4 regions of the Pectobacterium peruviense genome follow, and region 4 is predicted to be linked to each of the others. Evidence: predicted binding sites of a transcription regulator. Region 4 holds the regulator's gene; each other region holds the start of a gene.
What was found. The regulator Fur, encoded in region 4, represses iron uptake genes when iron is present. The targets are predictions, from matches to a motif close to ATAATAATGAGAACNACTATCAA.
Positions count from the first base shown of each region.

Region 1 (7,748 bases), 1.0 Mb from region 4:
AAAGCCGACAAAGATGTACGCGAAGCTAACCAGACGACGGGCGATACCGCCTTCAGCCATAATAGCGCCAGCCAGAATAAAGAAGGGAATCGCCAGCAGCGAAAATTTGTTCACGCCGTTGGTAATTTGAATCATGACTGCCTCAAGTGGCAAATCGATCCAGAAAGCGCCAACAATCGCGCTCAGCCCTACCGCGTAGGCGACGGGAACGCCGACCGCCAGCAGCACAGCCAGCGTGGCAACAAGAATAAATGCATCCATGGTATTGGCTCCGAATTAAGAACTACCAAGCATGACCACAGGGCGTTTATCCTGCGGGCCGAAAAACATTTTTTCGATGATGAAGAGCACGGTAATTAACGAGCCAATAGGCAGCGGTAAATAACTTTCACCCGCGGTTAATAATGGAAACTCTGCGACGGGTTGTTCCCATAATTCCATGCAGAGCACGGTGCTGTAATAGAGAATAAACAGGCTAATTAAGAGCATCAGGAGATTCGACAAATGAATGCAAATCTTCTTACCGGATTCTGGCAATCTGTCGGTCAACATGCTGACGGCAATATGTGAGTTGGAACGGTAACTGACTGCTGCGCCTACAAAAGTAAACGTCACCATACAAATAATCGAAATGGGTTCCGGCCAGGATAATGCAGCATTTAAAACATAACGTGCAAATATGCCGATAGGAATTATTAGCGTCATAATGAGTAACGCCAGACCAGAAACCCACATGGCAATACGATAGAGTACATCCATACTTAAGTGATAAGACTGTGCCATTGTGTCACCTATATTCACTCAGCTGAGTGATAAGCGAAGGATAATTGTTTATATCAGGCCATTAGGGTGGCGGATAATAGATAACGGAGATCGCTGACAAAGCCGTAGCGCGGTGATAATGGATTAGCCTTCCATTATCACCGTTTTAATTACGTAAATATGCTCGTCAATATTCTGCTATTTATCCGCTGGAATGCGGTCTGAATTATTGGACGTCGGCGACGGCTTTAATCAGCTCCTGATATTTGGCACCAAATTGATCGCGTACGGGCTGCGTCGCTTTGAAATAGTACTCGGTATCGATTTCATGGAACTGAACGCCACCAGCCTTCATTTTATCCAGTGATTGCTGATTGTATTCATTCCACAGTACGCGTTGTTCTTGCTGCGCTTCTTTTGCCAGCTTCAGGATAAGATCCTGATCTTCCTTGGAAAGCTTATCCCACTTGGTTTTGGAATACAGGAACAACTCAGGAATAATGAAGTGGCGGCTCCAGGTGAAATTCTTGGCAACAGGCATGTAGTTATGCGCAACATAGGTCGGTGGATTATTTTCGGTACCGTCAATGACGCCGGTTTGCATGCCGCTAAAGACTTCGCTGGTGCCCATGGCGATGGCGTTAGCCCCCATGGCTTTCAACGTTGCGAGAGCAACCTGGCTGGTTTGAACGCGAATTTTCATGCCTTTAAGATCTTCAGGTTTTGCTACTGGCTGTTTGGTAATTAAATTACGCGTTCCCGCGTCCATCCAGCCCAGGAAAACCAATTTTGATTTACTGCTATGGGTAATCTTGTCACCAATTTCCTGGCCAATTTTTCCGTCCAGTACTTTGTGAAGATGATCTTCATCACGGAAAATATAGGGCAGGGTGAAGACCTCTATTTCCGGTAAAATAGCGGCAACGGGCGTCATTGATACACGGATAATATCAATCGCACCGAGCTGTGCCTGCTCAATCATTTGTTTTTCATCACCTAATACGCCGCCGGGGAAGGTTTTAATTTCCAGCCTGCCATTGGTGGCAGCTTTTAATTTCTCTCCCATTTTCTGAACAGCAACGACATTAGGGTAACCTTCAGGGTGAACATCAGAGGCTTTAATTTGTTGTGCCTGAATCGCTTGACTCATCAGTAATGCAGTAGAGCCCAGACAAACGCCGATCAATGTTTTCGACAGCTTCATTGAGTTATCTCCAGAGGTAGGGTGACATTATCGATAATCAAATGGTGACATTAAAAATGTAAACCCATGAAAAATAGAGTAATGAACAGAGGGTTTACGGGTGAGAGGACGGCGTCCTTATGTGAGCTATTATTGTGGCGCGCGCCGATATTCTCTGTGGATTAAGCTAACCTATTATACAACTTGGTAGAATGACTCGTGTCACAAAAGAAAAAGCTAATGTGAAATGCTGTTTTATATGGATTTTATTACTGGTTTCTTAATCTAAATATACGTAACTTGGTGTTTTTATTTATCTTATTGTGTACTTATGTTTCTATTTATTTCACTAAACTTATCGCCAGCCATCATGAAATGGTGTGATAACTTAATGTCGATCACAAAAACCTCATGATATAGAACTGAGTTTTAGATGAGCCCCAGCGCCTGCCACCTGCCAGATATATTCCTGAATGCTATTTTTTATGATTTTCTTATGCCTTTCCTGTCGATGTGCAGGTAATACCCCCAAAAACCCTGTCAGAACGCAAGAAAAAGTGGGTTATCTGATGTAAATAATAATGAGAACTACTATCAATCCGTTCAGGGTTTGGTATCATTTCAGGCTGCGTTATTGCTGCATTGATACCTGTGGGTATGTGTGGATATTGTACAGAACGAATGGTGGAGGCACAGCGTGAAGACGGCTGTCAGTAATACAACTCAACAGGTGTTATCAACCTGGCAAAAAAAACGTGGCGCGTTCAGCGCATTTTCCCGTAGCGTGCTGGTTATCCTGCTGTGTACGGCGGGACTAAGTGGAAATGCGTTTGCGGCTCAGGCAACGACGCCGTTATCGACACAGAATGCCGCGCCAGCCGCGCAGCCTGCTGCTGCGTCCCCTTCCGCACCCGTGACGACCGATGCACAAGCATCAACGTCAGCGCTCACGCTTCCTGCCAGTGCGGCGCCGGGCACTAACAATCTGATGAAAACCGACTTGTCCGTCTGGGGCATGTACCAGCACGCTGATGCCGTAGTGAAAACGGTAATGATCGGTTTGCTGCTGGCTTCCGTGATTACCTGGGCGATCTTCTTCAGTAAAAGCGTCGAAATGTCTGGCGCGAAACGTCGACTGCGCCGTGAATATCTGGCGCTGGAACAGGCGAAAACGCTCGACGATGCGCTGGAAACGGCGGATGCGTTCAAAGCAGGTAGCGTAGCGCAGCAATTGCTGGTCGATGCACAGAACGAACTGGAACTGTCCGCCCGTTCTGATGATAACAACGGGATTAAAGAGCGCACCGCGTTTCGTCTGGAACGTCGTGTGGCGGCTACCGGGCGTCACATGGGGCGTGGTAACGGCTATCTGGCAACGGTCGGCGCGGTTGCACCGTTCGTGGGGCTGTTCGGTACAGTATGGGGCATCATGAACAGCTTCATCGGAATCGCACAGACGCAAACGACTAACCTGGCGGTAGTTGCTCCGGGTATCGCGGAAGCCCTGCTGGCGACGGCGATTGGTCTGGTTGCGGCGATTCCTGCGGTTGTCATCTATAACGTCTTTGCACGCTCGATTGCTGGCTACAAAGCGACAGTCGGTGATGTGGCGGCACAAGTGCTGCTGCTGCAAAGTCGCGATCTCGATGTGGCTGCCAGCAACGATAACCGGGCGTCTTCAGCCGCGCACAAACTGCGGGTGGGTTAAGTCATGGCGATGCATTTGAAGGAGGACGTGAGTGATGACGGTGAAATGCATGACATTAACGTCACGCCGTTCATTGACGTCATGCTGGTTCTGCTGATTATCTTCATGGTAGCAGCCCCGCTGGCAACGGTAGACATTCGTGTCGATCTACCTGCTTCATCGGCAGTACCGCAGCCGCGGCCAGAAAAACCGCTCTACCTGACGGTAAAGGCGGATAAGCAAATGTTTCTGGGGGAAGAGGTGGTTAACGAGCAGTCGCTGGCTCAGGTGCTGGATGCAAAAACCAGTGCCAACAAAGAAACGACCATCTTCTTTCAGGCAGATAAAAGCGTCGATTATGAAACCATCATGAGCGTGATGGATTCACTGCGTAAAGCGGGCTACCTCAAGGTGGGCCTGGTTGGTGCGGAAACCGCTGCCGCTAAATAACGGCTGATCGATTCAAAAGGGAATGTGATGCGAAGCTCTCAGAAGCGGCGCTAACCACATTCCCTTTTTACGTTCTACCTGCTGGTGAAGTGTGTTGGGCTATGGCTATGCCCGCGAGTCAGGATGACGCCAGTGAATACGCGTCGGGATATAGCGTCGATCTTCTTCAAGCGGCTGTTGTGCGATCAAACTCGTAATCATTTCAAAGCTGTTGCGTGCCAGATTTTCACAATCCTGTGCCACGGTATCGATCTTCAGCGGTAAACAATCAAACAGATAGTGATCGTCAAAGCAGCACAGACGGATGCCGCTTTCCATCAGGTTATGCTGGTTCATATAACGCAGCACCCCTTCCATTAAGCCACAGGCGGCAACAAACAGTGCTTTTGGCGGACGACCCAGCGTCGCACACAGCTGAGCAAACATTTCGTAACCTGCGCTGGGGTGGTAACTACCATGAAGAATCCACTCTGGCTGGCAGTCGATGCCGGCACGTGCCAGCCCAAGCTGGAAGCCTTCCAGACGGTGGCGAGTCGGGGAAATTCGCGGCTGGCCGCCAAGGAAATAGAACTCATCACGATGCTGGCGGGCGATACGCTCGACCATTTCCGCCGTGGATTCTACCGCTTCGGAAATGACCATCGGCAGGGTGGAATCACCAATAATCCGGTCAAATTGCACGACAGGTAGCTGCTGGTTAATTTTCTGATACTCGGTATCACTCAGAAGGCTGGAGGCGACAATCAGGCCATCGACCTGACGCTGTACCAGACTGTTGACCGCCATCATCTCCTGACTGGCATTTTCGTCGGTACAGGCAATCAGCAGCTGTAACCCAGCTTCACGGCACCGCATCTCCAGCTCGCGGGAAATCACGGCGAAGCCGTAGTTGGTCATTTCCGGCACTACCAGCCCCAACGTGTTACTGCGTGAGGAACGCAGTGAACGTGCGTGAATGCTGGGCTGATAACGCTGCTCGTGCGCGACGGCTAAAATGCGATCGCGCGTTTCATCAGAAACGCGGAATTCTTTGCTACGGCCGTTAAGCACCAGACTGGCGGTGGATTTTGATACACCAGCCAGCGCGGCGATGTCACTGATTGTTATGCGTTTAGTCGGTTTCACCGCGTGGTCTGCTATCAGAAAAAAGGAAAGTTATTCTATCACGCACTGCGCTAACAGCCAGTGTTGTAGCGTTAATCGCCCAGAGCCACTGAACGTCATGGTCGCCTCGCTTTCTGGGAACATGCGTGCAGACATCACGGCCTCGCCGTCGTTGATAAAAATTTCAACGCTGGAGCGATCGCATAATATCTGCAATTGACTCAGGTCGCCGCGCCAGTAGCGGTGCTCGGGCTCGCCAGTGCGGCGGTTGCGTCGGCTCATCGTTACACGCTCGCCGTCCCAACAGAGAACAAGCTGGGAGGCAAGATTGAGCTGGAATTCCCCCTGAACTGTGATGAGCACTTCCGCGCTACTTATGGGCAGCGGCGAGGCGTAGTCTGCGGCACCTTGCCAGGTGTAATGCTGTCTACGCAACTGTTGCAATTCGCGCGCAGGACGTTGGTAAACGCGATCGCCATGCCGCGTGAGTTCACGCGGACAGGTCATAATATGGATCCAGCCGTGCTCGATCGTCGGTTCAAAAAACTCATTGTCGTCAGGAATCGACATCCAGCCAAACAGCAGGCGTCGCCCGTCTTCACTCAGCGTGGTTTGTGGAGCGTAAAACTCAAAGCCGAGATCCAGTTCGTGGAAATCCTGATGTGGGTAAACGCCGCTCTCGTAGTCGAGTGAGCCAATGAAATAGCCCGCCTGAAAGGTATTCAGATAACGTTCGTCTTCGGCGGGAACGCCCTGCGGGCAGCAAATCAGTATATCTTTGCCATCCAGCGGGAACAGGTCTGGACACTCCCACATATAGCCAAAATCACCGAGCCCACTCAAACGAGAACCGGCGATCTCGGCGATCTTTTCCCACGCCAGTAGATCGGCGGAGCGATAGAGCACGACCTTCCCCTGAAGATCGAGATCCTGTGCGCCGAGCACCATGTACCAGTGGTCGTCATGATGCCACACTTTGGGATCGCGAACGTGGCCAGTGTAGCCGTCCGGGAGCGTCAGAACCGCGCCCAGCTTGTCGTATTCTCCGTTAGAATTTTCGCGGGCGAGACACTGAAACGCGGTGCGTGAACCGTCATCGTATTTGACGTTACCGGTATAAATCAGCGTGATTGCACCTTGGTCCACGACGGCAGAACCGGAGTAGCAGCCGTGGCTTTCATAGCTTTCGCTCGGCACCAGCGCGACGGGTTCATGCTTCCAGTTCACCAAATCGGCGGAACTCCAGTGCCCCCAGAATTTTGCTCCGTGGGCACAGGCTAAAGGATTCCACTGATAAAACAGATGGTAACGCCCATTATGATGAATAAATCCGTTCGGATCGTTAAGCAGACCCACACACGGTGACAGATGCCATTCCGGGCGATACGGGTCTTCCTGTTTCCGTGAGTGACCTGACATCAGGGCGTGCGCCATGCGCTTTACTAAGTGGACTTCCTTCATTATTCGCTATCCGTTTTGTATTTCAGCAGTAAGGAAATGACAAAGGCGGCACCGAATGCAATCAACATCCCAATCAGATAGTTAAGCATCGATCCACCTTGCACAATGGCCAGCCCCGGAAAACCGGTCAGCCCGACGGCCGTCATATTGACGTGATTGAAGACGACCCACGCGCCACCGAGTGCACCGCCTGCCAGTGCTGCGAGGAACGGCTTGATGAAACGCAGGTTGATACCAAAGATCGCTGCTTCGGTGATACCCAGCAGACAGGAAAGCCCCGCCGGAACGGCAATCGCTCTGATTTTTGCGTCACGCGTTTTAAAGTAGACCGCCAGACACGCGCCGCCCTGCGCCACGTTCGCCATTGCCCAAATCGGCAGCAGGAAGTTGACGCCGATATTCGGGTTACCAAGCAGCCCTGCCTCAATGGCATGGAAGCTGTGGTGAACGCCGGTGATCACGATGACGGAATAGAGGCCACCGAACAGTAAACCCGCGAACCAACCCGCGTGAGCAATTAACGTGCTGAGGACGAGAGAAATACCATCGCCCAGTGCGCGCCCCGCCGGGCCGATGAGCAGCATCGCGACGAAGCCGGAGATGATGACCGTCAGGAAAGGTGTGACGATAATGTCCAGTGCGTCCGGTACAACTTTACGCAGACGTTTTTCCACGATGCTCATGAACCAGACGGCCAGTAGTACCGGGAATACGGTGCCCTGATAGCCGATCATGGCAATGTCCATGCCGAAGAAATGCATGGTCTGGAAGCCACCCGCGACGCCCCAAGCGTTGGTCAGCGCCGGATGCGTCAGAATGCCGCCCAGCGTTGCGCCCAGATAGGGGTTACCGCCGAATTCCCGTGCGGCAGTGAAACCGATCAGCACTGGCAGGATGATAAAGGCAGCGGAACTGAACATATCCAGCATCACGAAGATTGCACTGCTGGAGTCGACCCAGCCGTAGGTCTTGATCATGCCGAGCAGCCCCATCAACAGGCCGGACGCGATAATCGCAGGCATGATAGGGACGAAGATATTAGATAACAGACGCGCCAGACGTTGCAGCGGATTCAGCTTTTTCGCCGCGATAGAAGCCGCT
Region 1 is NZ_CP161826.1:4,462,244-4,469,991, reverse strand. It holds gene DUT67_RS20105 (TRAP transporter large permease) at 1-261, opposite strand, end outside; gene DUT67_RS20100 (TRAP transporter small permease) at 277-783, opposite strand; gene DUT67_RS20095 (TRAP transporter substrate-binding protein) at 989-1,966, opposite strand; gene exbB (tol-pal system-associated acyl-CoA thioesterase) at 2,643-3,653, shown strand; gene exbD (TonB system transport protein ExbD) at 3,657-4,082, shown strand; gene DUT67_RS20080 (LacI family DNA-binding transcriptional regulator) at 4,188-5,207, opposite strand; gene DUT67_RS20075 (sucrose-6-phosphate hydrolase) at 5,238-6,647, opposite strand; gene DUT67_RS20070 (sucrose-specific PTS transporter subunit IIBC) at 6,647-7,748, opposite strand, start outside.
Region 1: a site for Fur is predicted at 2,521-2,543, ahead of exbB (tol-pal system-associated acyl-CoA thioesterase). Genes of this name have one in related genera too.

Region 2 (7,748 bases), 1.3 Mb from region 4:
ACCTGCCGGTAAGCATGCTACCGAGATGGGTATGTTGTGCGGATTTAAAGGTACGAGAAGTGACGATGGAAGAAACACAGGCGTTTGAAAACCGAGTTCTGGAAGCGCTGAACTCAGGGAAGACAGTGCGCGACTTTATGCTCTGCGCCGTTGAATTGCTGGCCGAAGCGGCCAGTATCTTGATGTTGCAGGTATTCCGTAAAGACGACTATGCGGTGAAATATGCCGTTGAACCTCTGATGACGGGAACGGGCCCGCTGGGTGACCTTTCCGTGCGCCTGAAACTGATTTATGGTCTGGGGATGATCAGCCGTAAAGAGTATGAAGATGCGGAACTGTTAATGGCGCTGGGCGAAGAGTTGGCGCATGACGATCGGCACTATCGTTTTACCGATGATGAAATTCTGGGGCCCATCGGCGAGTTGCACTGCGTTGCGGCGTTGCCCGCGGAACCGACGTTGCCGCTGGGGGCTGATGCCGATCCGCTTCTGGTGAGTATGCAGCAGCAGCGTTATCAGCAGATGGTGCGTTCCACGCTGGTTTTATCCCTGACCACGTTGATTGCGCAAATCAGTCTGAAAAAGGCGTTTTAACCCCATTCTGCTACATTACACCGCTATACCTGTCAGGCGTTTATACTCGTTATACTTCAAGCTGCATGTGTGTTGGCCGCCTTCACGCAACTCGAATTATTTAGCGTATAGTGTATGCTGTGCCCCGCATTATTCTCCCGTTATATAGGTTATCTTTTATGAAAGAGCAGGAAAAAACAGAGATCAAACTCCTTAGCGACCAGTTGGATAAGCTGACGCATAAGCAGACCACGCTGCTGGCACAAGGTGATGGTGAAGCCATCGCCCTCAATCTGGAGGCCTGCGAGAAGCTAACGGCTGAAATTGAGCGCCTGCGTAACGTGAGAGAACAGAAACTCAGCAAAGAAGCACAGAAATTGGCGAACTTACCTTTCAACCGTGCGATTACTAAAAAAGAGCAGGCTGATATGGGAACGTTGAAGAAAAACGTTCGCGGTTTGGTGATTGTGCATCCGATGACGGCACTCGGGCGTGAGATGGGTTTAAAAGAGATGACAGGCTACGCGCCGAAATCGTTCTGAGGCATTTTCTCTGCACTGGCGGAGGATAGTGATGGACGAGTTATCGTGATGGATTCATTGACAAAGCCCCTGTTTAACAGGGGCTTTGTCGTTTTTATCGTTTTCGATATTAGCGCGGCGCGTGCAGACGATGCGGTTGGTTGTTAAACGCGATACCAGCGGGGGTATCGTCATGCTGTGCGTTGGCCAGACGGAAGACGGAAACCGCCTGCTTCAGCAGTCTTGCCTGCTCTTCCAGCGAGTCGGCGGCGGCAGAGGATTGTTCAACCAACGCGGCGTTCTGCTGAGTGGTGCTATCCATCTCAACAATAGCTTGGCTAACCTGAGTAATTCCTTTGCTTTGCTCATCCGATGCAGTGGCAATTTCACCCATGATGTCATGTACCTGAGTGATAGAGGTGACGATATCGTTCATTGTTTTGCCGGCATTGCCGACCAGCGTTGCACCGCGTGATACCTGATTAACCGATTCAGAAATCAAACCTTCAATTTCTTTCGCAGCCTGTGAACTACGCTGGGCAAGACTACGGACTTCGCTGGCGACAACGGCAAAGCCACGGCCTTGTTCACCGGCGCGCGCGGCTTCCACCGCAGCGTTCAATGCCAGAATGTTAGTCTGGAAGGCGATGCTGTTGATGACGGACGTGATTTCCGCGATACGTTTAGAACTGCTCTCAATCGCGGTCATGGTTTGCACCACCTTATTGACCTGCTCGCCACCCTGTTTGGCGGTTTGGGAAGCGCTGATTGCCAGCTTGTTGGCGTGGTGTGCGTTGTCTGCGTTTTGCTTAACCGTCGCGGTGAGTTGTTCCATGCTGGCGGCGGTTTGTTCAACGGCAGCGGCCTGTTGTTCGGTACGTGACGACAAATCTGTGTTGCCCGCAACGATCTCGCTGGATGCGTTAGAAATCTGGCTGACGCCGACACGAATGTCATCGATCATATTGTGCAGATTGTCGTTCATTTTCGACATCGCACTCATCAACTGGCCCAGCTCGTCTTTACGGGTCGTGTTGATGGACATGGTGAGATCGCCCATCGCGATTTTTTCAGCCATGTTCAATGTATTGCCAAGTGGTGTGGTGATCTGACGTGAAATGAACCAGGAAATCAGCAGACCAAGCAGTAGGGTAATCAGCGCCGCGATACTCATTTGCAGCGTGGCATTGTGAATGTCTGCCTGTGAGGCGGCCAGTTGATCGCTAAGTAGTGATAGGATAACGGCATTCAATTGATCGGCAACAACCCGCATTTGCCCTGCCTGCGCCATTTCTTCTTGATAGGCCGGCATATATGCCAACACCTGTTCTTCATAATTGTTCATGATCGTCATCACCGGTGCCAGCGTTTCACGCTGTTCGGCAGACAGACTCTGATACAGGAAGGTCAATGATGTTTGCGCCGCGTTGATGGAATCCGTTAGTTTTTCTTCGGATTCTTTATTGGTCGAAAGTAATAAACCGCGAACGTGGTAGCGGACGGCAATCAGTTTTTGGTTTAGGTCAGAAAGTAATAATTGCAGAGTGGCGCTGTTATTATCCGTCTTTAATTGGTCATTGAGCTGTTGCAGTGGTTTTTCTGTCGTTGAGATATTCCAGCCTTTTCTTACCGTGTCCTTGGTATTTACTGCATTAATATAACCTTTTTGCTTTTCCTGGTAGCTGGAAATTAACGTAGGGATGCTGGCTATTTTCTTGGCGTCGCTTTCTGGCCAGTTAAATTCTTTTGCTTTTTCAGCGAGCTTGCTGATATTAGAAATATGCTCAATGTTCTTTTTGATATCATCAGGATTATAGGTGGTGCCGTATAATGCGCGGTAATATTTAGCCTGATTAATTTCATCATTGATATCGTTGCTTAAATTAACTTTATCAATACTGTCTTTCAGCGAGCCTATATGCATAATACCCGCACCGGCAATCACCATGGTCATCAGCAGAATCAGGAAAAAGCCTAATCCTAATTTTTTACCGACTTTTAGATTGTCAAAATTCATAGCCATCCCATTCCACCACTATATCGTATTGAGTCAAATTCATTATCCTGATGCACACTTGATTAGCGGTGTTAGCATCTCGGATTACCGCGTGCCAAGCCTATCCCTGCAAAACAACATGATAAAAACCCGCAGTAGATATCGGCACTCTACTCTGAAACTTTACGCGCCGCCCGCTTTTCGGGCTTGAAGCCTGTTCGCTAACAGAAACGGGTAAACGGTGCGAGATCGCGGCTATTCGATCGCGCGGGTCGGTGGGGAACAACGAGGAGATGAACAGAAAATACGAGGTGAAATATAATAAAAAACTGGAATAACACGTTGTTATTCCAGTCTCTATTCAAACGCAGAAGGAGCCTGATGGTATCAGGCATCCAACGGTTTTATTTTTTCGCGCTAGCGAAGCGAGCTGAGGCTTCGTCCCAGTTCAGCACGTTCCAGAATGCTTTAGCGTAATCTGGGCGACGGTTTTGGAATTTCAGGTAGTAAGCGTGCTCCCATACGTCCAGACCGACGATTGGGTAGCCAGAGGTACCAGAAATTGCTTCACCCATCAGCGGGCTGTCTTGGTTTGCAGTAGAGACTACGGCAAGTTTGCCGTCGTCTTTCAGAACCAGCCAAGCCCAGCCAGAACCGAAACGGGTTGCTGCTGCTTGCTCAAATTTTTCTTTAAACGCATCAACGCTGCCGAAATCGCGTTCGATTGCTGCTTTCAGATCGCCAGTCAGCGTAGTACCTAATTTCAGGCCTTTCCAGAACAGGCTGTGGTTAGCGTGGCCACCAGCGTTGTTACGCAGGGCTGCTTTTTTCTCAGCAGGGACTTTATCCAGTTGAGCAATCAGCTCTTCAACAGACAATTTAGCCAGTTCAGGCAGAGATTCCAGCGCTGCATTAGCATTATTGACGTAAGCCTGATGGTGTTTGGAATGGTGAATTTCCATCGTTTCTTTGTCGAAATGCGGTTCCAGTGCGTCATAAGCATAAGGCAGCGATGGCAGTGAATAACTCATGTTTAGCATCTCCATGGTAAAAAAAATGTTACGGCACTGTTCTATGAGTGCCGCGTAAGCAATACGTTCATTATAGTTAATTAAATGATATTGAAAATGATTATTCTCGATCTGCTGTCGGGAGTCAGATTGCTTTACTTCATGATAACAAACGGTTATGTCATTATCGCACTATGTAAAAACAAATTAATCTATACTCGTCATACTTCAAATTGCGTGTGTGTTGACTGGTAGCCACCGCGATCTTGACGGCAATGGCTTACTTGCTCAGACGCTGCGGGTGCGTGTAAATGGTTGCCTGCCCTGGTCGACAAAAACCAACTAGAGTCAGGTTGCAGCGCTGTGCGACGTCAACGGCCAGTGAGGTTGCCGCAGAGACAGCGAACAAGATTTCCACGCCACACATGGCAGATTTTTGTACCATTTCATAGCTGGCTCGGCTGGAAACCAGTGCTGCACCCTGTTGCCACCCCTGTTTTGCTCGGGCACCAAGCAATTTATCCAGCGCAACATGGCGTCCGACATCTTCGCTCCCCCCTGACAGCGTGCCGTCTGGTGCTATCCAACTTGCGGCGTGAGTGCAGCCAGTCACCTGACCGATCTTCTGCACATCGCGCAGTCGCACTAGCGCGTTTTCAAGCTTGCTGAGGGAAAATGTCTGCGTGAACGGCAGAGGTGCAACCGGTTTGCCTATTTCCGCTAGCTGCTCTACGCCACAGACGCCGCAGCCTGTACGGCCATCCATCGATCTGCGTCGTTCTTTTAGACCGGCAAAACGTCGGCTAGAAAGCTCAATTTGAACTTCTATGCCGTTACAGGCGTTCTGTACATCAATACCGTAGATATCTGCGGGTGATTGAATAATGCCTTCAGATAAGGAAAACCCGAGTGCGAACTGCTCCAGTTCCTTCGGTGATGCCATCATAACGACATGCGAGATGCCGTTATAAACCAGCGCCACAGGCACCTCTTCTGCCAGCCAATCAGACTGTGGCTGATGCAGCGAATCGGGATGATAGACCGAATGTTGCGTTGCGCCTTCGAGGACGGCATCCGCTTGTGAATGAACCTCTTTCACCTGAAATACCTGCATGTTAGTAACCATAGAAATTAAAAGTATTATTTCATCGCGCCAGAAGGGATGCGAGTTTTTCTCTAGGAACAGCGAGCGTGCTCGCATAGCAATATGTATTTTTCCTGCAACAGGAAAGAAACTGTGCGTCAACTCGAAGAGTTGCCTTCTTCTCTGGCTGAATCCTGTCGCTAACGCCACACCCCGTATAGGCTTAATGTAGCTGCTTACTGCTTGCCTCTTTTTTCACTGCGGCATGGCCGCTCACTCGGAAATGAAAAGGAGACTGAAATGGCGCACGATAATCTCGAAGGCCGATCCGCATTTGGCGAAGTCGGTTCTCTCGATCTGAAAAAACGCTATGACAATTTTATCGGTGGAGCCTGGGTTCCGCCTGATGCTGGTCAGTATTTTGTCAATTTAACGCCAGTGACAGGCCAGCCGATGTGTGAAGTAGCCAGTTCGTCAACGCGAGATATTGACCACGCGCTGGATGCAGCCCACAAGGCAAAAGCGGAATGGGGTGGCCTATCGGTGCAGGAACGGGCGCTGGTGCTTAACCGTATTGCCGACCGGATGGAACAAAATCTTGAACGGCTAGCGCAGGTGGAAACCTGGGATAACGGTAAGCCGATACGTGAAACCAGCGGGGCGGATGTGCCGTTGGCGATTGACCACTTCCGCTATTTCGCGGCCTGTATCCGGGCACAAGAAGGGGCGATAAGCGAAATTGACGGCGATACTGTGGCTTATCATTTTCATGAGCCCCTCGGCGTTGTCGGGCAAATCATTCCCTGGAACTTCCCGCTGCTGATGGCCTGTTGGAAGATGGCGCCTGCGCTGGCCGCCGGCAACTGTATTGTGTTGAAGCCTGCCAAACTGACGCCGATGTCGGTGCTGATTTTGATGGAGCTGATTCAGGATCTGCTGCCAGCAGGGGTCATTAATGTCGTCAATGGTTCGGGAAGTGAAATTGGTGAATATCTGGCGACGTCAAAACGCGTTGCGAAAGTCGCATTCACTGGGTCAACCGAGGTAGGCCAGCAAATCATGAGCTACGCGGCACAGAATGTGACGCCTGTGACGTTGGAACTGGGTGGCAAATCGCCGAACATCTTCTTTGCCGATGTGATGGATAAAGAAGATAGCTTCTTTGACAAAGCGCTCGAAGGTTTCACGCTGTTTGCTTTCAATCAGGGAGAGGTTTGTACCTGCCCGAGCCGCGCGCTGGTGCAGGAATCTATCTATGATCGCTTTATGGAACGGGCAATCAAGCGCGTTGAGGCTATCCGCATCGGTAACCCGCTGGACAGCAAAACCATGATGGGTGCACAGGTGTCAGCAGGCCAGCTTGACACCATCCTTAACTATATTGATATCGGTAAGAAAGAGGGCGCACGGGTGCTTACGGGCGGTCAGCGTAAGGCGATGCCGGGTGGACTGGCGGAAGGCTACTATCTGGAGCCGACGATATTGTTCGGTAAAAACAGTATGCGCGTCTTCCAGGAGGAAATCTTCGGGCCAGTGTTGGCGGTAACAACGTTCAAGACGATGGAAGATGCGCTAGAGATAGCCAACGATACGGAATACGGTCTGGGCGCTGGCGTATGGAGCCGTAACGGTAACATCGCTTACCGAATGGGACGCGGCATTCAGGCTGGTCGAGTTTGGACCAACTGCTATCACGCTTATCCTGCGCATGCTGCGTTTGGGGGCTACAAGCAATCTGGTATTGGGCGTGAGAACCATAAAATGATGCTGGAACACTATCAGCAAACCAAGTGCCTGTTGGTGAGTTACTCTGATAAGCCGATGGGGTTGTTCTAACCGTATATTTCCTTAAAACCCTGCGCACCTGCCACTGCGGGTGGGTGCGCAGGCGTAGCGTAAATCGATGCGGGCTTTCCGTGTTAATTCGTCCTGAGCACTCAGATTTGCCCGATTGTTAGTCTCTGATTATTGATAGTTGATTGTGTCTGCGCTTAACAACGGCTACGCTGTTTTGAATAGCGCTTTGCTTTCAAGAGGTTGTGCATGACGGATAAGATCGGCTGGATTGATAACCTGCGGGCATTGGCCTGCATGATGGTCGTTCTGATTCATAGTACAACTTACTATATTACTGCGGGTGGCACGCCGGGCGACGGACATTGGGATGTCGCGAATGTCCTGAACTCTGCTTCGCGCGTCTGCGTCCCGTTGTTTTTTATGATCTCAGGCTACTTATTCTTTGGTGAACGCAGTGCAGGGAAAAAACATTTCCTGCGTATCGGTTTATGTCTGCTTTTTTATAGTACGGTCGCGTTGATCTATATTGCGACGCTCACGCCGATTAATGGCTTGAATTCATTACACCATGCGCTGCAAAAACCGATCTTTTATCATTTATGGTTTTTCTACGCCATTATCGTGATTTACCTGCTCTCTCCACTCATTACAATCAAGCCAGTATCGGGCAAATATTTAGCGGTCTTGATTATCTTATTAGCTGTTGTCGCCAACCCTAATACAGGACGGGTGGGGTTTGAAGGCTTTAAATTGCTGCCTGTTAATCTC
Region 2 is NZ_CP161826.1:4,772,228-4,779,975, reverse strand. It holds gene DUT67_RS21545 (MltR family transcriptional regulator) at 15-593, shown strand; gene DUT67_RS21540 (YibL family ribosome-associated protein) at 752-1,114, shown strand; gene DUT67_RS21535 (methyl-accepting chemotaxis protein) at 1,224-3,116, opposite strand; gene sodA (superoxide dismutase [Mn]) at 3,494-4,120, opposite strand; gene fdhD (formate dehydrogenase accessory sulfurtransferase FdhD) at 4,380-5,213, opposite strand; gene DUT67_RS21520 (aldehyde dehydrogenase family protein) at 5,484-7,019, shown strand; gene DUT67_RS21515 (acyltransferase) at 7,227-7,748, shown strand, end outside.
Region 2: a site for Fur is predicted at 4,205-4,227, ahead of sodA (superoxide dismutase [Mn]). Genes of this name have one in related genera too.

Region 3 (7,748 bases), 590 kb from region 4:
CCGCAACATTGAAGTTAGGATCCCAGGCCCATACGGTGACGTCAGCAGCCAGGCTTTGACTCGATAAGCCGAGCGTGAAAAATGAAACTGCAAATAGGGTAGATACTTTATTCTTGATCTTCATCAGCGCAGTCCTTCTTTACTTTTTGTAAAGAGAGAATATGAGTTACTGCATAATGAAGCAACGAGTTACACCGCTTACATTCTTTCATCCAGTGATACGGGTCACATAACAGGGAGAGAAATAGCTGAATATTCGATCTCAATACAAGAAATTTAGGAAAAGTTTCCTCAAAAAAAGTCTATAACTGACCGATAAAAGTGATGAAAACCAACCTAAAAACCAACTCATACAATTGAAATTTAAGTAAAAAACCAGAAAAAGAAGAACAAACAAAACGTTTACTCAGGTAATAATTGGCATAATCACATCGTCACTGCGGAATCACCCAAAAATGAAAACGCTACCACTACAAATCAAACGGCACACGGAGAGATCCGTGTGCCATAAAATACGTTTACCCTTTGGCAAACCAGCCGCGAATGATGGCGTGCTGTAGCAACATGATGGTCTTGCCGTCTTTAATCCGGCCATCGTTCATCATTTCAACGGCTTCGCTGAACGGCAGCTCCAGCACTTCAATATCTTCATCTTCTACACCGCCGCCCGCATTATCCCGCAGAGACTCATCGTATTCAGCAGCGAAAAAGTGCAGTCGCTCCGTTACGCTGCCCGGCGACATATAAGCATCGAACAGCTTTTCCACATTGCCGACTGCATAGCCAGTTTCTTCGATTGACTCGTTACGGATACATTCTTCAGGCGAATGGTCGTCCAGCAAACCGGCGCAGGCTTCCAGCAGCATGCCGCTTTCGTTACCGTTAACGTAGGTGGGAATACGGAATTGTCGTGTCAGGATCACCGTGCCTTTCGCCCGGTTGTACAGCAGAATCGTCGCACCATCACCTCGGTCGTAAACCTCACGAACCTGGCGCACTACGCCGCCATTGTTTCTTTTTAAATCAAAAGTATATTTATTCAGAATATACCAGTTATCGGATAGCAGCTTCTTTTCGACGATATCAATAGGAGACGACATGCAAACACCTCGGTGATCGATGGTTGGAAGAGCGCATTCATTTATAACGACGATGCCATCATATCCCTTTTGAACTCCTGCATAAACGGGTAAGGAAACGTATGTCTGGTGGAAATCACAGCAGAGTTACGCACCAACCCTATGATATTCATGGTTTAGTCTCACGCTCTCATTCCGCTCTTTTCGTCCATCTGACGTTTATCGACTATGCTATACCTTAAATCAGTCCTGTTTCAGGAAGTCGCGCTGCGCTTTCGTTTCCCCCATCACTACCGTCAACTCGTCTCGTCATCATGCGCGTAACGCAACCGCCTTCCATGATTCACTCGAATTCAATACTGCATCACTTCTCAAACCACATCATCGAGGTAGATAACATGAGTCATTTCATTTTCTCTTCACCTAGAAAATATGTTCAGGGTCGCGGCGTGCTGGATGAACTGGGTGAACAACTCAAGCCGCTGGGAACAAAAGCGTTTCTGATGGCGGACGGCGTTGTTTGGGACATCATCGGCCAGCGCGTTGATGCGTCCCTCAAGCAGGCGAGCATCGGCCACCATTACGAGTGTTTTAACGGTGAAGCATCCAGCAACGAAATCACCCGTCTTGCTAAGCTCGCGCGCGACGCGGGCACGAACATTGTTGTTGGGTTAGGTGGCGGTAAAACGCTGGATACGGCAAAAGCGGTCGCCGATGAGCTAAAACATAATGTGGCGATTGTCCCTACCGTGGCCTCAACGGATGCACCGTGCAGCGCGCTGTCCGTCATCTACACCGACGAAGGCGTGTTTGAGTCCTATCGCTTTTACGACAAGAATCCTGATCTGGTGTTGGTCGATACCGCCGTCTGTGCGCAGGCACCCGCACGCCTGTTTGCCTCCGGCATTGCCGATGGTCTGGCAACCTTTGTCGAAGCACAGGCGGTTCTACGCTCTCACGCGCTTTCCATGCTGGGCGGTAAACCCACACTAGCGGGTATGGCGATTGCCGAAACCTGCGAAAAAACGCTGCTAACCTACGGCTACAGCGCTTACAAAGCGGTGGAAAAAGGCGTGGTAACGCCCGCGGTGGAATCCGTAGTTGAAGCCAACACGCTACTTTCCGGCTTGGGCTTTGAGAATGGTGGATTAGCTGGCGCTCATGCCATCCACAACGGATTTACCGCGATTAAAGGCGATATTCACCACCTCACGCACGGGGAAAAAGTTGCCTACGGCACGCTGACACATATGGTGTTGGAGCAACGTCCTGACGAAGAAATTGCACGCTACATTCGCTTCTACCGCGCGATTAACATGCCGACGCGGCTAAAAGATCTGCATCTGGAAAATGAACCATTTGAGAATCTGATCAAAGTGGGTGAACTGGCGTGCAGCGACGCCGATACGTTGAAAAATCTGGACAGCGGGTTAACGGCTGAAGACGTCGCCCACGCGATTATTGCCGTCGATGCATTCAGTAAAACCATCAGCTAACCGTAATTGAGGTAAAAAAACCGGCTCCAGCGAGATCAGTACAATGGAGCCGGGCTTGGTATAACCAACTCGTTTCTCACTACCGTATTCATGCCAGAGACGTTATCTCTGCGTCATCAACCTGCTCATTACTATTCACTTTTATTTGATGAGAAAACGGGCAGGATAAGGACATATTCTCTATGTCTTAGGTCATCATTTGATGGAACGTCCTCGCTTTATCGCACTATCGGACACGCTGATTCTTGCCCTTTTTGGGACGGTCGTACTGGCATTGGGTATGGGGCTTGGACGCTTTTTATATACACCGATGCTGCCCGTTATGTTGGAGGAAAGTGATTTCACCTTCAGCCAGCTTTCCTATATTGCCAGCGCAAACTACGCTGGTTATCTGTTCGGCAGCCTGCTTTTCTCTTTCAGCCGTCGTGCCTCAACCTCTCAGCCCGTGTTCCTGCTGTTTGCCGCAGCCGCTGCGACCAGCGTGTTGCTCTTCGCGATGACATTGACCACCAATACAATGCTGGTCATGTTCATTCGCTTCATCACGGGGATCGCCAGCGCGGCGATGATGATCTTCGGGTCCCTGATCGTTTTACACCACACAAGGCATACCGGCATTATTGCCTCGCTCTATGCTGGAGTTGGCGTAGGGATCGTGTTAGGCAATGAATACATCATTATTGGGCAACATTACGCTCTGACTGCCGAACTATTGTGGTGGGGAGCTGCGCTGATCTCCGCGCTACTTCTGATCGCCCTACTCATACTTTCGCCCCATAAAAACACTGTACCGCAGCAGAAGATAGCCAATGTCGATGAACCACCTCACCTTGGCTGGCGACGGCTCGCGCTGCTATACGGCCTCGCGGGCTTCGGCTATATCGTCATCGCTACCTATCTGCCGTTGATGGTGACGGCGCTAGACGTACCGCGATTATCCCTGCATTTATGGTCACTGGTTGGGCTGGCAATCATTCCTGGCTGCTTTTTCTGGCTATGGGCAGCCAACCGTTGGGGAACGTTACCCTGCCTGACAGCCAATCTGCTGATTCAGGGCGTATGTGTCCTGATGACGCTGTTCAGCCACTCTCTCGTGGCATTGATATTCAGCTGTATCGGCTTTGGTGCTACTTTTATGGGAACCACCTCGCTGGTGATGCCATTAGCCAAACGGCTACACGCGCCGCACGGCATCAACCTGCTTGGGCTGGTGACGCTCACTTACGGCATTGGTCAGATTCTTGGCCCCATACTCACCAGCGTCCTGACGACTACCCACGCTATCGCGCCAGCGATTGTATGTAGCGCAGCAGCACTTTTCATCGCGGCTGGACTCTGCTTACCCCACCGCCGCTCATCACCCTAATCCCGGAGAACCTATGCCATATGTAAATATCAAAATCACCAATGAAGGCGTCACCGCTGAACAAAAACGTCAATTGATCGAAGGCGTAACTCAGTTGCTGGTCGATGTACTCAACAAAAATCCGAAAACCACCGTGGTGGTGATTGATGAAGTCGAAACGGACAACTGGGGAATCGGCGGCGTGCCAGTGACGGAGCTGAGGAAGGCAAGCAAATAGCGAAACGGTGCCACGCCATGTGGCACCAGATTTATATACCCCAAATAATTCGAGTTGCAAGAAGGCGGCAAGAGAGAGAATCCCGATGAGCTTACTCCGGTAAGTGATTCGGGTGAGTGAACGCGGCCAACGCACATGCAGCTTGAAGTATTACGGGTATATCCCCAACATGGTATCAATCAACAGATACATATTCAGAGAAACCACCAGCACGACAATGAGTTGCCCGATGCGCTGCACCCATTTGCCGTTAACCATCGATCCCATCAGTTCACGGTTACCGGTGAACGACAGCAAAGGAACCAGCGCCAGCGCAATCCCGAAGCTCAGCACCACCTGGCTCAACACCAGCACGCGCGTCGGATCCATACCGGACAGAATCACGATAAACGACGGCAGCATCGTCACAGAACGACGAACCCAAAGCGGGATATGGAAGCGCACGAACCCTTGCATTACCACCTGACCCGCCAGCGTACCAACAACGGTAGAAGAAAGGCCTGCCGCCACCAGACTCAGACCGAAAATCACCGCGGCGGCTTTACCCAACAGAGGCTCTAACGTGAGGTAGGCTTTATCCAGATCGGCAATGTCCTGATTGCCGCTGAAATGGAACGCCGCCGCCGCCGTTGCCATCATCGCCAGATTAACGAACCCAGCAATCGTCATCGCAATCGCGACATCGACTTTCGTTGCAGAATAGCGCTCAGCACGGGAATGGCTGCCTCCATGCTGCGTCAGAGAAGAGTGCAGGTAAATCACATGCGGCATAATCGTTGCCCCCAACACGCCTGCGGCCAGCAACACGGCATCAGAGGTCGGCAAGCTAGGGATCGCCATGCCTTTGGCTAAAGCGGACAACTCAGGCTGAGAAAACACCAGTTCGACAATATACGCTGCCGCAACAAACAGCAGCAGGCCGCCGATGACCATCTCCAGCGGCTTCTGACCGCGCTGTTGCAGCATGAGAATCAGGAAAGTGGCAATCCCGGTGAGAATCGCGCCTTCCAGCAGCGACACGCCCAATAGCAGTTTAAAACCTATCGCCGCACCGATAAACTCAGCCAGATCGGTCGCTATCGCAATAATTTCTGCCTGCACCCAGTACGCCCAAACGGCAGGACGCGGAAAGCGATCGCGGATATGTTCTGCCAGATTCTTGCCTGTTGCGATGCCTAACTTGGCAGACAACAGTTGAATCAGCATCGCCATCAGGTTTGCCCACACCACCACCCACAGCAACGTGTAACCATAGGCCGCGCCAGACTGGATGTTTGTGGCAAAGTTGCCCGGATCGATATAACCAATCGCCGCGATAAACGCCGGGCCCATCAAAGAAAGTTTAACCTTCCTTGAGGTACGGCTTGTTGACTCAATGACACGGCTACCCGGCATAGTATGACCCTTCTAACACTGTTGTTTTATTACTCTCACAAAAATGATAATGATTATCAAGTGCATTTAGAGTGGTAATACCAATTCTTTTGATAGCTAACGATGATGAGTCATTCAAAACCTAAAAAACATCTTTTTTATCAAACAAATCTTAACAAGATATAAACAAAAAACCCCATGCGGAAAGCACGGGGTTTGGGATGAAGATACGTTTTAAATAGCGTACGTAAAAGCAGAAAGTATTAGTCTTGTGCTTTTGATACAGCAACCATCGCCGGACGCAGCAAGCGGCCATTCAGCGTATAGCCTTTTTGCATGACCATCATAACATGGTTCGGCTGATGATCGGCTGAAGGTAACATCGTCATCGCCTGATGCACTTCTGGGTTAAACGGTACACCCACATCACCAACCACCTCGATACCGAACTTATGCACGGCATCCAGCAGCGATTTCAGCGTCAGCTCGACACCTTCAATCATTGAAGCCAGTGATTCATTGGCTTTGTCCGCCGTATCCAGCGCACGTTCCAGGTTATCGATGACCGGCAGCATTTCACTGGCAAATTTCTCTACCGCAAATTTATGCGCTTTCTCGACATCCATTTCCGCACGGCGGCGAACGTTATCGGCTTCAGCACGGACGCGAAGCATATTGTCACGTTCGCGCTGTTGCAGTTCACTAAACTGGGCTTCCAGCTCGGCGATGCGCGCATCACGCGGGTCAGCTACGTCTGCCGTCTCTGGCGTGGCATCCGCTTGCTGCCCTTTTGCTGCTTCCTTTTGATCCAGGACTTGCTCGTCAGGCGTTTTCTGTTCTTTACTACTCATGAAATTCTCCGCGGTTTAGCATTAATCTCGCTAGTTGCTTATTATGGGGATCAAAATCGGGGATTCAAGGGAATCGGTCATATATTGGTTCCCAACGCTGCCGATACACCACGCTGAGGACAAAACAGCAATGAACACACCGCTTACAATGAACAGGCCGTTTAATTGTATTGGCATTGTCGGCCACCCGCGCCACCCAACGGCGTTGGCAACGCATGAAATGCTCTACCATTGGCTCACCGAAAAAGGTTACTCCGTTCTGATCGAACAGCAGATCGCGCGTGAACTGAACCTGAAGGATGCGCCGACAGGTAGCCTTGCCGACATCGGTCAGCAGGCGGATCTGGCAGTGGTCGTTGGCGGTGATGGCAACATGCTGGGCGCGGCACGCGTGTTGTCGCGCTATGACATCAAGGTGATCGGCGTGAACCGCGGCAATCTCGGATTTTTGACTGACCTCGATCCCGATCATGCGCAGCAGCAGCTTTCTGACGTTCTCGACGGTCATTATCTGAGCGAACAGCGCTTTATGTTGGAAGCGCACGTTTGCCGCACCAACCAGCCCGACAGCATCAGCACTGCCATTAACGAAGTGGTACTTCACCCGGGGAAAGTGGCACATATGATTGAATTTGAAGTCTATATTGACGACAAATTCGCCTTTTCCCAGCGTTCGGATGGCCTGATTATCGCCACGCCGACAGGCTCAACCGCCTATTCGCTTTCCGCCGGCGGCCCTATCCTGACGCCGTCTTTGGAAGCCATTGCGCTGGTGCCGATGTTCCCGCACACATTGTCTGCCCGTCCGCTGGTGATCAACAGCAGTAGCACAATTCGGCTGAAATTTTCCTGTATTACCAACGATCTGGAAATCAGCTGCGACAGCCAGATTGCGCTACCGGTGCAGGAAGGTGAAGAAGTGCTGATTCGCCGTAGCGAACATTACCTGAATTTAATCCATCCAAAAAACTATAGCTATTTCAATACACTAAGTTCAAAACTCGGCTGGTCAAAAAAATTATTCTAAAATTCCACCAAGCCACTTTACTGTATATAAAACCAGTTTATACTGTATGTAAACACAGTCCCCATACAGGAAAACTATCATGCTGGCGCAACTCACTATAAGTAACTTCGCCATCGTGCGCGAATTAGAAATCGATTTTCAGTCAGGAATGAGCGTAATCACCGGAGAAACCGGTGCGGGGAAATCGATCGCGATTGATGCCCTCGGTTTATGTCTGGGAAATCGTTCTGACGCCAGCATGGTCAGGCCGGGAGCTGCCCGAGCCGACATCTGTGCCCGCTTCGCGCTGACGGATACCCCAATGGCACGTCAGTGGCTGGAAGAAAACCAGTTGGATG
Region 3 is NZ_CP161826.1:4,018,466-4,026,213, forward strand. It holds gene DUT67_RS18085 (extracellular solute-binding protein) at 1-124, opposite strand, end outside; gene nudK (GDP-mannose pyrophosphatase NudK) at 519-1,100, opposite strand; gene DUT67_RS18095 (glycerol dehydrogenase) at 1,478-2,575, shown strand; gene DUT67_RS18100 (MFS transporter) at 2,778-3,941, shown strand; gene DUT67_RS18105 (2-hydroxymuconate tautomerase family protein) at 3,955-4,158, shown strand; gene DUT67_RS18110 (Nramp family divalent metal transporter) at 4,309-5,553, opposite strand; gene grpE (nucleotide exchange factor GrpE) at 5,796-6,383, opposite strand; gene nadK (NAD(+) kinase) at 6,532-7,410, shown strand; gene recN (DNA repair protein RecN) at 7,490-7,748, shown strand, end outside.
Region 3: a site for Fur is predicted at 5,591-5,613, ahead of DUT67_RS18110 (Nramp family divalent metal transporter). Genes of this name have one in related genera too.

Region 4 (7,748 bases):
CTTTTTTTCGTTATGAATAATTAACGGTTGTTTCCCAGCGTAGCTTGTTGGATCATTGTCGGTTATACGTCGTTTTAGCATTGAGGAATGAAGAATGAGTGAGGCTGAAGCCCGCCCGACTAACTTTATCCGTCAGATTATTGATGAAGATCTGGCGTCCGGTAAGCATGACCATATTCAGACGCGTTTCCCGCCAGAGCCGAACGGCTATCTGCATATTGGGCATGCGAAGTCTATTTGCCTGAATTTTGGTATCGCACGTGACTATCAGGGGCAGTGCAATCTGCGTTTTGATGACACCAATCCGGTGAAAGAAGATATCGAATACGTTGAGTCGATCAAACGTGACGTCGAGTGGTTGGGTTTTTCATGGAGCGGCAACGTTCGTTATTCTTCTGATTATTTCGATCAATTGCACGCTTATGCGGTTGAGCTGATCGGTAAAGGGCTGGCTTACGTTGATGAATTGACGCCCGAACAGATTCGTGAATACCGCGGCACGCTAACGGCGCCGGGTAAAAATAGCCCTTACCGCGATCGTACCGTGCAGGAAAACCTGGCACTGTTTGAAAAGATGCGCAACGGTGGGTTTGCTGAAGGTACAGCTTGTCTGCGTGCAAAAATCGATATGGCCTCGTCCTTTATCGTGATGCGCGATCCGGTGTTATATCGCATTAAATTTGCCGATCACCACCAGACGGGCAATAAGTGGTGCATCTACCCGATGTATGATTTCACCCACTGCATTTCCGATGCGCTGGAAGGGATCACGCATTCACTGTGTACGCTGGAATTCCAGGATAACCGCCGTCTGTACGACTGGGTGCTGGATAACATCACCATTCCTTGTCATCCGCGTCAGTACGAGTTTTCCCGCCTTAACCTTGAATACGCGATTATGTCTAAGCGTAAGCTGAATCAGCTGGTTGTGGAAAATGTCGTTGAAGGATGGGACGATCCGCGTATGCCGACCATTTCGGGTCTGCGTCGTCGTGGCTATAGTGCGTCTTCTATCCGTGAATTCTGTGTGCGCATCGGTGTAACGAAGCAGGATAACAACGTGGAAATGGCCGCGCTTGAATCCTGTATCCGTGATGATCTGAATGAAAATGCCCCGCGTGCGATGGCAGTGCTGGATCCGGTCAAAGTGGTTATCGAGAATCTGCCAGCCGAGCACGAAGAGTTTGTTGCGATGCCTAACCATCCGAATAAGCCAGAAATGGGCTCACGTCAGGTAGCATTCAGCCGTGAAGTTTATATCGATCGTGCTGACTTCCGTGAAGAAGCTAACAAACAGTACAAGCGTCTGGTCTTGGGTAAAGAAGTTCGCTTGCGTAATGCCTATGTGATCAAAGCCGATCGCATTGAAAAAGACGAGCAGGGCACTATCACCACCATTTACTGTAGCTATGATGCGGAAACGCTGAGCAAAGATCCGGCAGATGGTCGTAAAGTGAAGGGCGTCATCCACTGGGTTTCTGCGGCGCATGCGGTGCCAGCGGAATTCCGTTTGTACGATCGTCTGTTCAGTGTGGCAAACCCTGCGGCGGCGGATGACTTCCTGTCAACGATTAACCCAGACTCACTGAAAATTACGCAAGGTTTTGTAGAAGCGAGTTTGGCACAGGCCGAAGTAGAGAAAGCGTATCAGTTTGAGCGTGAAGGTTACTTCTGTGCCGATCGCGTTTACTCCAGTGCAGAACACCTAGTGTTTAACCGTACGGTTGGACTACGTGATACTTGGGTAGGCTAAGGCCACCGATAAGAAGACAAGAATAAAACCGCCTCGGCGGTTTTATTCTTTTATGCGGTCGATTTATCGTGTGGCGTCGTGCAGGGTTTCATCCTCGCGGCAATCCCCTTCACTGCAATGCCCATAGAGATACAAACTGTGGTTGGACAGTTTAATGCCATGTCTTTCTGCGATCTCGCGTTGACGTGCTTCGATAGATTCATCGCGGAATTCAATGACTTTGCCGCAGTCGAGGCAAATTAAGTGATCGTGATGATGCTGCTGCGTCAATTCAAAGACGGATTTGCCGCCTTCGAAGTTATGACGGGTTACGATGCCCGCATCATCAAACTGGTTAAGTACGCGATAGACGGTAGCAAGACCGATCTCTTCGCCCATATCAATCAGTCTCTTATATAAATCTTCCGCACTGACGTGATGGCAGACAGGATCCTGTAACACTTCCAGTATTTTCAGTCTTGGAAGAGTGACTTTCAGGCCGGCCTTCTTTAATGCGGTATTGTTGTCAGTCATGCGGGTTTAGTCCTGTTGCTTACTTATCAATGGAGGCTGCCTAGCCTATGACATCGGTCGGCTTAAAAAATGTAATCACGTCTCAATTATAGAACCGCGCATACAAAATGAAAACAAGGGAATGTTAACAATATTGTCCCCATTCACACTACTGATATACAACGCAATCCGTTGTTGATGAATGAGGAAATGGTTATGCACGTATAAAACCGATGGGATTATTGTACAGGTTTACTGATAGAAGTTAAAAAAATGTATCAATTATTATGAAAGGTTTTACCTATCAATGCTGTTTTGGCTCTGATAGGGGATATCAGAGCCAAAATGGCTTAGCCAACTAGCTCTTTCAGATTCAGTTCATCACTGATCTGCTTCACCCACGTCGTCACGCGTTCGTTGGTGAGTTCAGGCTGACGGTCTTCATCGATAGCTAAACCAATGAAGTGATTGTCGTCGGCAAGCCCTTTAGATGCTTCAAAATAATAACCTTCTGTTGGCCAGTGGCCGACAATCGTCGCGCCGCGAGGTTCAATGATGTCACGAATGGTGCCCATAGCATCACAGAAGTATTCCGCGTAGTCTTCCTGATCGCCGCAACCAAACAGAGCAACCAATTTTCCTGTGAAATCAACTTCTTCCAGTGACGGGAAAAAGTCATCCCAATCACATTGAGCTTCACCGTAATACCAGGTTGGAATACCCAATAGCAGAATATCGAAACCTTCGAGGTCTTCTTTGCTGCTTTTGGCGATGTCATGAACATCCGCAACGCCGCTGCCTAACTGCTGTTGGATCGTTTTGGCAATGTTTTCAGTGTTGCCCGTATCGCTGCCAAAGAATATTCCGATGAGTGCCATGAATTGAATAACCTCTTGATTCCTAATGGTATGGTGTAATATTTCACCCACTTATCCGTTAATAATAACAGACACTCACATCTGGAGAAACTCGTATCGGTAAGGAGGCGTAAATCAAGAGCGGGTGACAGGCGGAGGCAAGGAAGGGAAATGAAAAACATCACTGTTAATGTTAAATTCCACATGGTTAATAAGGTTTATGTTATCGTCTGAGAGTAAACGCACATTTCCTTAATATCGTCGCGGTTATTTATTCATAACAATGTTTCATTTTTTATGAATGTGCTTTTTATTTTTACAACTTGTACCGGTTGTAATTAAAAGCAGGCTTCTTTTTGTGAAAAATAAAAGTCACGGAACGGAACGTTACTATTCAGGAGAATTAAAATACATACAAAGGATAATGTTTTTTAGCGAATTGAAAACCTGTAACATTTTGCGGGAATATTCCTAATGAAAGGAAATAAGAATTATAACCATTTGCAGCTGAAACGATGCAATGCCGTGATGATGATTTTATTCTTTTGATGTTAAAGAATAAAATGAAAAATCACCTCTAATTGCTTTGCTGCGAAATGGCATATCCCTGCTATCAGAGATGTGGCGAGTATGGATAATGCTCTTACTTGCAACCCTCTGATTAAAATCCTTATATCTATAAAATAGGTGGGTTTATTCTCAATGTGAAAAATTATATTAATAAATATAGCGAGAACGCTAAATATTCTCTGTATTTAGCCGATGAGTTAGCGTGGTTTTTGAGTTTTCAACTCGGTGAAATTTGAACGCTAGGGAGAAGTGACCTGTTTCATGGTGTGAATTTTCTGATTCATATCGGTTGATTAGCGATAAAAATCTTTTTAACCATTTTCCTGATTTGGAGTGAGCTATGAGACTTATAAAAAATATTGCCATCAGAACCGCTATGCTATGGGTGCTGGGCACTTTTTGCGTTCTTTGGGGCGGCGTATCGATATATACCATGTTCTCTTTTAAAGAGATGACGGCGACCTCGAAGACCAGCACCTTGCTGGTTCAGAACATGAATTTTATCAACCAGGGCAACGATCAATACTTCCGTATGGTAACCCGTCTGGCGCGCGCTGTTGACGCTCGTCGTAGTGGCGATAACGCAACCGCAGATAAAGAGCAGGCATCGGCGTTAGTTGCACTGGATAAACTGAAGTCTGATCTGGTGGCGTTTAATGCTATCGATCATGCGAGTCTGGACGATGCGCTGGTACAGGCTGTCAGCCGTGACTGGAATAATCTGGTTGTTCAAGGCGTTGAGCCACTTTACCAAAAGGCCGCAGCCAACGCGCTGGATGACTACCAAAATCAGGCCAAGAACGTTGTGCCGCCATTGAGTCGCCAGTTTGGCGCATCTCTATCCGCGTTCAGTAACGCCAGCGCAGAGAAATTCGATGCGGCGGGTGTGCGTTTTGAACAAATCACCACGATTGGGCAGAACATTTTGCTGAGCGGGTTGTTTATCGGCCTTATCATGCTGTTCCTGACCGACCGTTATCTGGTGGTGTGTCTGGTTCGTCCGTTAAATGACCTGCGTTATCACTTTAGCGTGATTGCTTCTGGTCATCTGGGTAAGCCAATTCTGGACTTTGGTAATAACTGTGTTGGTCGCCTCTTCCCATTGCTGCGTGAAATGCAGGGAAGCTTGGCCAGTACGGTTAGCACCATCAGAAACAGCACGGACTCTATCTATCAGGGCGCTTCTGAGATTGCTGCGGGTAATAACGATCTGTCTTCACGTACCGAAGAGCAGGCTTCCGCATTGGAAGAAACCGCAGCCAGCATGGAGCAACTGACGGCAACGGTGAAACAGAACGCCGAAAACGCCAACCACGCCAGCCAACTGGCATTACAAGCCTCGACAACGGCGAAGAAGGGCGGTGAGATTGTTGAGAACGTGGTGAAAACCATGGCGGAAATATCCGGTAGCTCAAGAAAAATCGCAGAAATCACCACCGTGATTAACGGTATTGCTTTCCAGACCAACATTTTGGCACTGAACGCAGCGGTAGAAGCGGCGCGTGCGGGTGAACAGGGACGTGGGTTTGCCGTGGTAGCAGGAGAAGTTCGTAGTCTGGCGCAGCGCAGTGCGCAGGCAGCGAAAGAGATTGAAGGGCTGATTTCTGAATCGGTTCGCTGTGTGGATACCGGCTCCAATCTGGTTAGCGACGCCGGTGACACCATGCAGGATATCGTCCGTGCGGTTACCAATGTGACGGATATCATGGGTGAAATCGCCTCTGCCTCGGAAGAGCAGAGCAAAGGTATAGCGCAGGTTGGTCAGGCTGTGGCGGAAATGGACAGCGTAACGCAGCAAAACGCCGCGTTGGTTGAACAGGCATCGTCGGCAGCCTTGTCGCTGGAAGAACAGGCGGCGTTGTTGAACCAGACTGTGTCGCTGTTCCAACTGTCCGATTCGCAGTCAGCGCTGCAAGTGGCTGCAAAACCGGTGCAGAAAGCGCAGGCGATTGCGCCGCGTGCAAGCAAAGCGCTACCGGCCAGTAGCGACAACTGGGAAAAATTCTAGCTGTCGCTTTAATCCAGGATGGTATTTTTAGTCTTGGGTTAACGTTCAGGCGGCGTCAGAAATGGCGCCGCACAAGATGTGAATACTGCATTATGTGAATCGCGTGTTACGTCAATCAGGAATGCTGTTCGGCCAATTGTGCCAACAGCATCTCTTCAATCAATTCACTGCGGCTAATGTTCCGCTCTTCAGCAAGGCTGTTCAGGATATCGACAGCATCGCTGTTAATTTTTAATTCAACACGGCGCAAGCCACGAACTTTATCGCGACGTAGTTGATTACGCTTGTTAATTCTTAGTTGTTCGTCACGAGTGAGCGGGTTGGTCTTGGGGCGGCCCGGACGACGCTCATCTGCGAACAGATCCAGTGTGGTACGATCCGTTTGTTCTTTTGCCATAAGTAATGATACTGCAAGGTATTCGGACCAAAATACACCACGCTGCCTGTCTTGTTCACAAATAAAACCGATGCCTATTCTTATCCTGCAACAGGATTGTCAGGTTGCGGTTTGCCTATATGTGGAACATGCCGGGAAGTGGTGCGTGCATTTTGATGAAGTGGTTACAATGCTTGTGGCTGAATCAGCCGTCCCTCTACTGCGAGCGCCATCATACCCTAGCCACACTGGCGGCGACAACGGTTAACTGCCGTCGTCGCTATGAATCCGCCAGTGTGCGTACCGTCTGGTTAATTCGCGTCCAGAAAACGGTGGATAGCACGCAAAACCGCATCAGGTTTTTCTGAGTGAACCCAGTGGCCAGCGCCGCTGATGACATGTGCACGCGCGGTTGGGAACTGGCGCAGCAGTGAATCACGGTATCGATCGTCCAAATAGGGGGAATCACCGCCACGAATGAACAGTATTGGTCCTTGCCAGGCCGGAACCTCTTGCCAGCCCACGATGTTTTCGTACTCATCCCACAACACTGGCACATTAAAACGCCACTCTCCCTGCTGGAAAGATTTCAGCAAAAACTGAATTACCCCTTCTTCTTTTATATGCTGGCGCATGAGTGCTGTCGCTTCGGTTCGTGATGTCAGACCGGCTTCCGTTACGGCGCGTAGCGCAGCGAAAATGGTGTCGTGGCGGCGTACCTGATAATCCACTGGTGCGATATCAATCGCGACTAGCTTGTCCAGCCGTTCGGGAATCAGTGCGCTGAGCGCCATGGCCACTTTTCCGCCCATCGAATGGCCAATGACAATAGCGCGTTCGATGTTCAGCTCGTCCAGCAGCGCCAGCACGTCCTGCGCCATTGCGGGGTAGTTCATCTGCGATGAACGCGGCGACAAACCGTGATTGCGTAAATCGATTTGCAGAATGTCATGCGTATTTTGCAAATCTCGACCCAATACACCAAGGTTATCTAATGTGCCAAACAGGCCATGAATCAGGACAACAGGGAGTTTATCTGTGGGCTGGTGCGCATTTTGCCAGCGATGATTCAATTTCATGGTGAAGTTCATTCAGAGAGACATGGGCTTAGGGTATCATGACTTTAGAATCGATGTTGTCACTGAAGGAACAGCATAGCTACTCGAAGGAATGTGAAAGGCATTGGGGCATAGTCTGACTTTTGGTATTGTCCCATTATGCCGCTGTTCGATAATGTTTGAACGCCTGTATAATCCTTTTGATTTGAGTCATCTACCCACCGATGTCGGGTTGCAGGAGGGAAACGCCTCTGTAATTTGCATGATAATGGGTAAAAACAGCACTGGATAAAGATGAAAACTATTGAAGTCGACGAAGAGCTTTATCGTTATATTGCCAGCCACACACAGCATATTGGTGAGAGCGCATCGGATATTTTACGGCGCATGCTGAAATTTACTGCTGGGCAGCCTATCGCAGCGCCAGCAGTAGAGGCGACGGCAACGGTGATATCTCAGCCTGCCGCTGCGCCAAGTCCGCGCGATCGGGTACGAACCCTTCGTGAGCTGCTGCTGTCGGATGAATACGCTGAACAGAATAAGGCTATTAATCGCTTTATGCTGGTTCTGTGCACACTGTATACCTTGTCGCCACAGGAATTTGCTGCCGCGACGGAATCGCTTCATGGCCGCA
Region 4 is NZ_CP161826.1:3,430,203-3,437,950, reverse strand. It holds gene glnS (glutamine--tRNA ligase) at 95-1,753, shown strand; gene fur (ferric iron uptake transcriptional regulator) at 1,817-2,266, opposite strand; gene fldA (flavodoxin FldA) at 2,596-3,123, opposite strand; gene DUT67_RS15550 (methyl-accepting chemotaxis protein) at 4,013-5,680, shown strand; gene ybfE (LexA regulated protein) at 5,796-6,077, opposite strand; gene ybfF (esterase) at 6,368-7,135, opposite strand; gene seqA (replication initiation negative regulator SeqA) at 7,409-7,748, shown strand, end outside.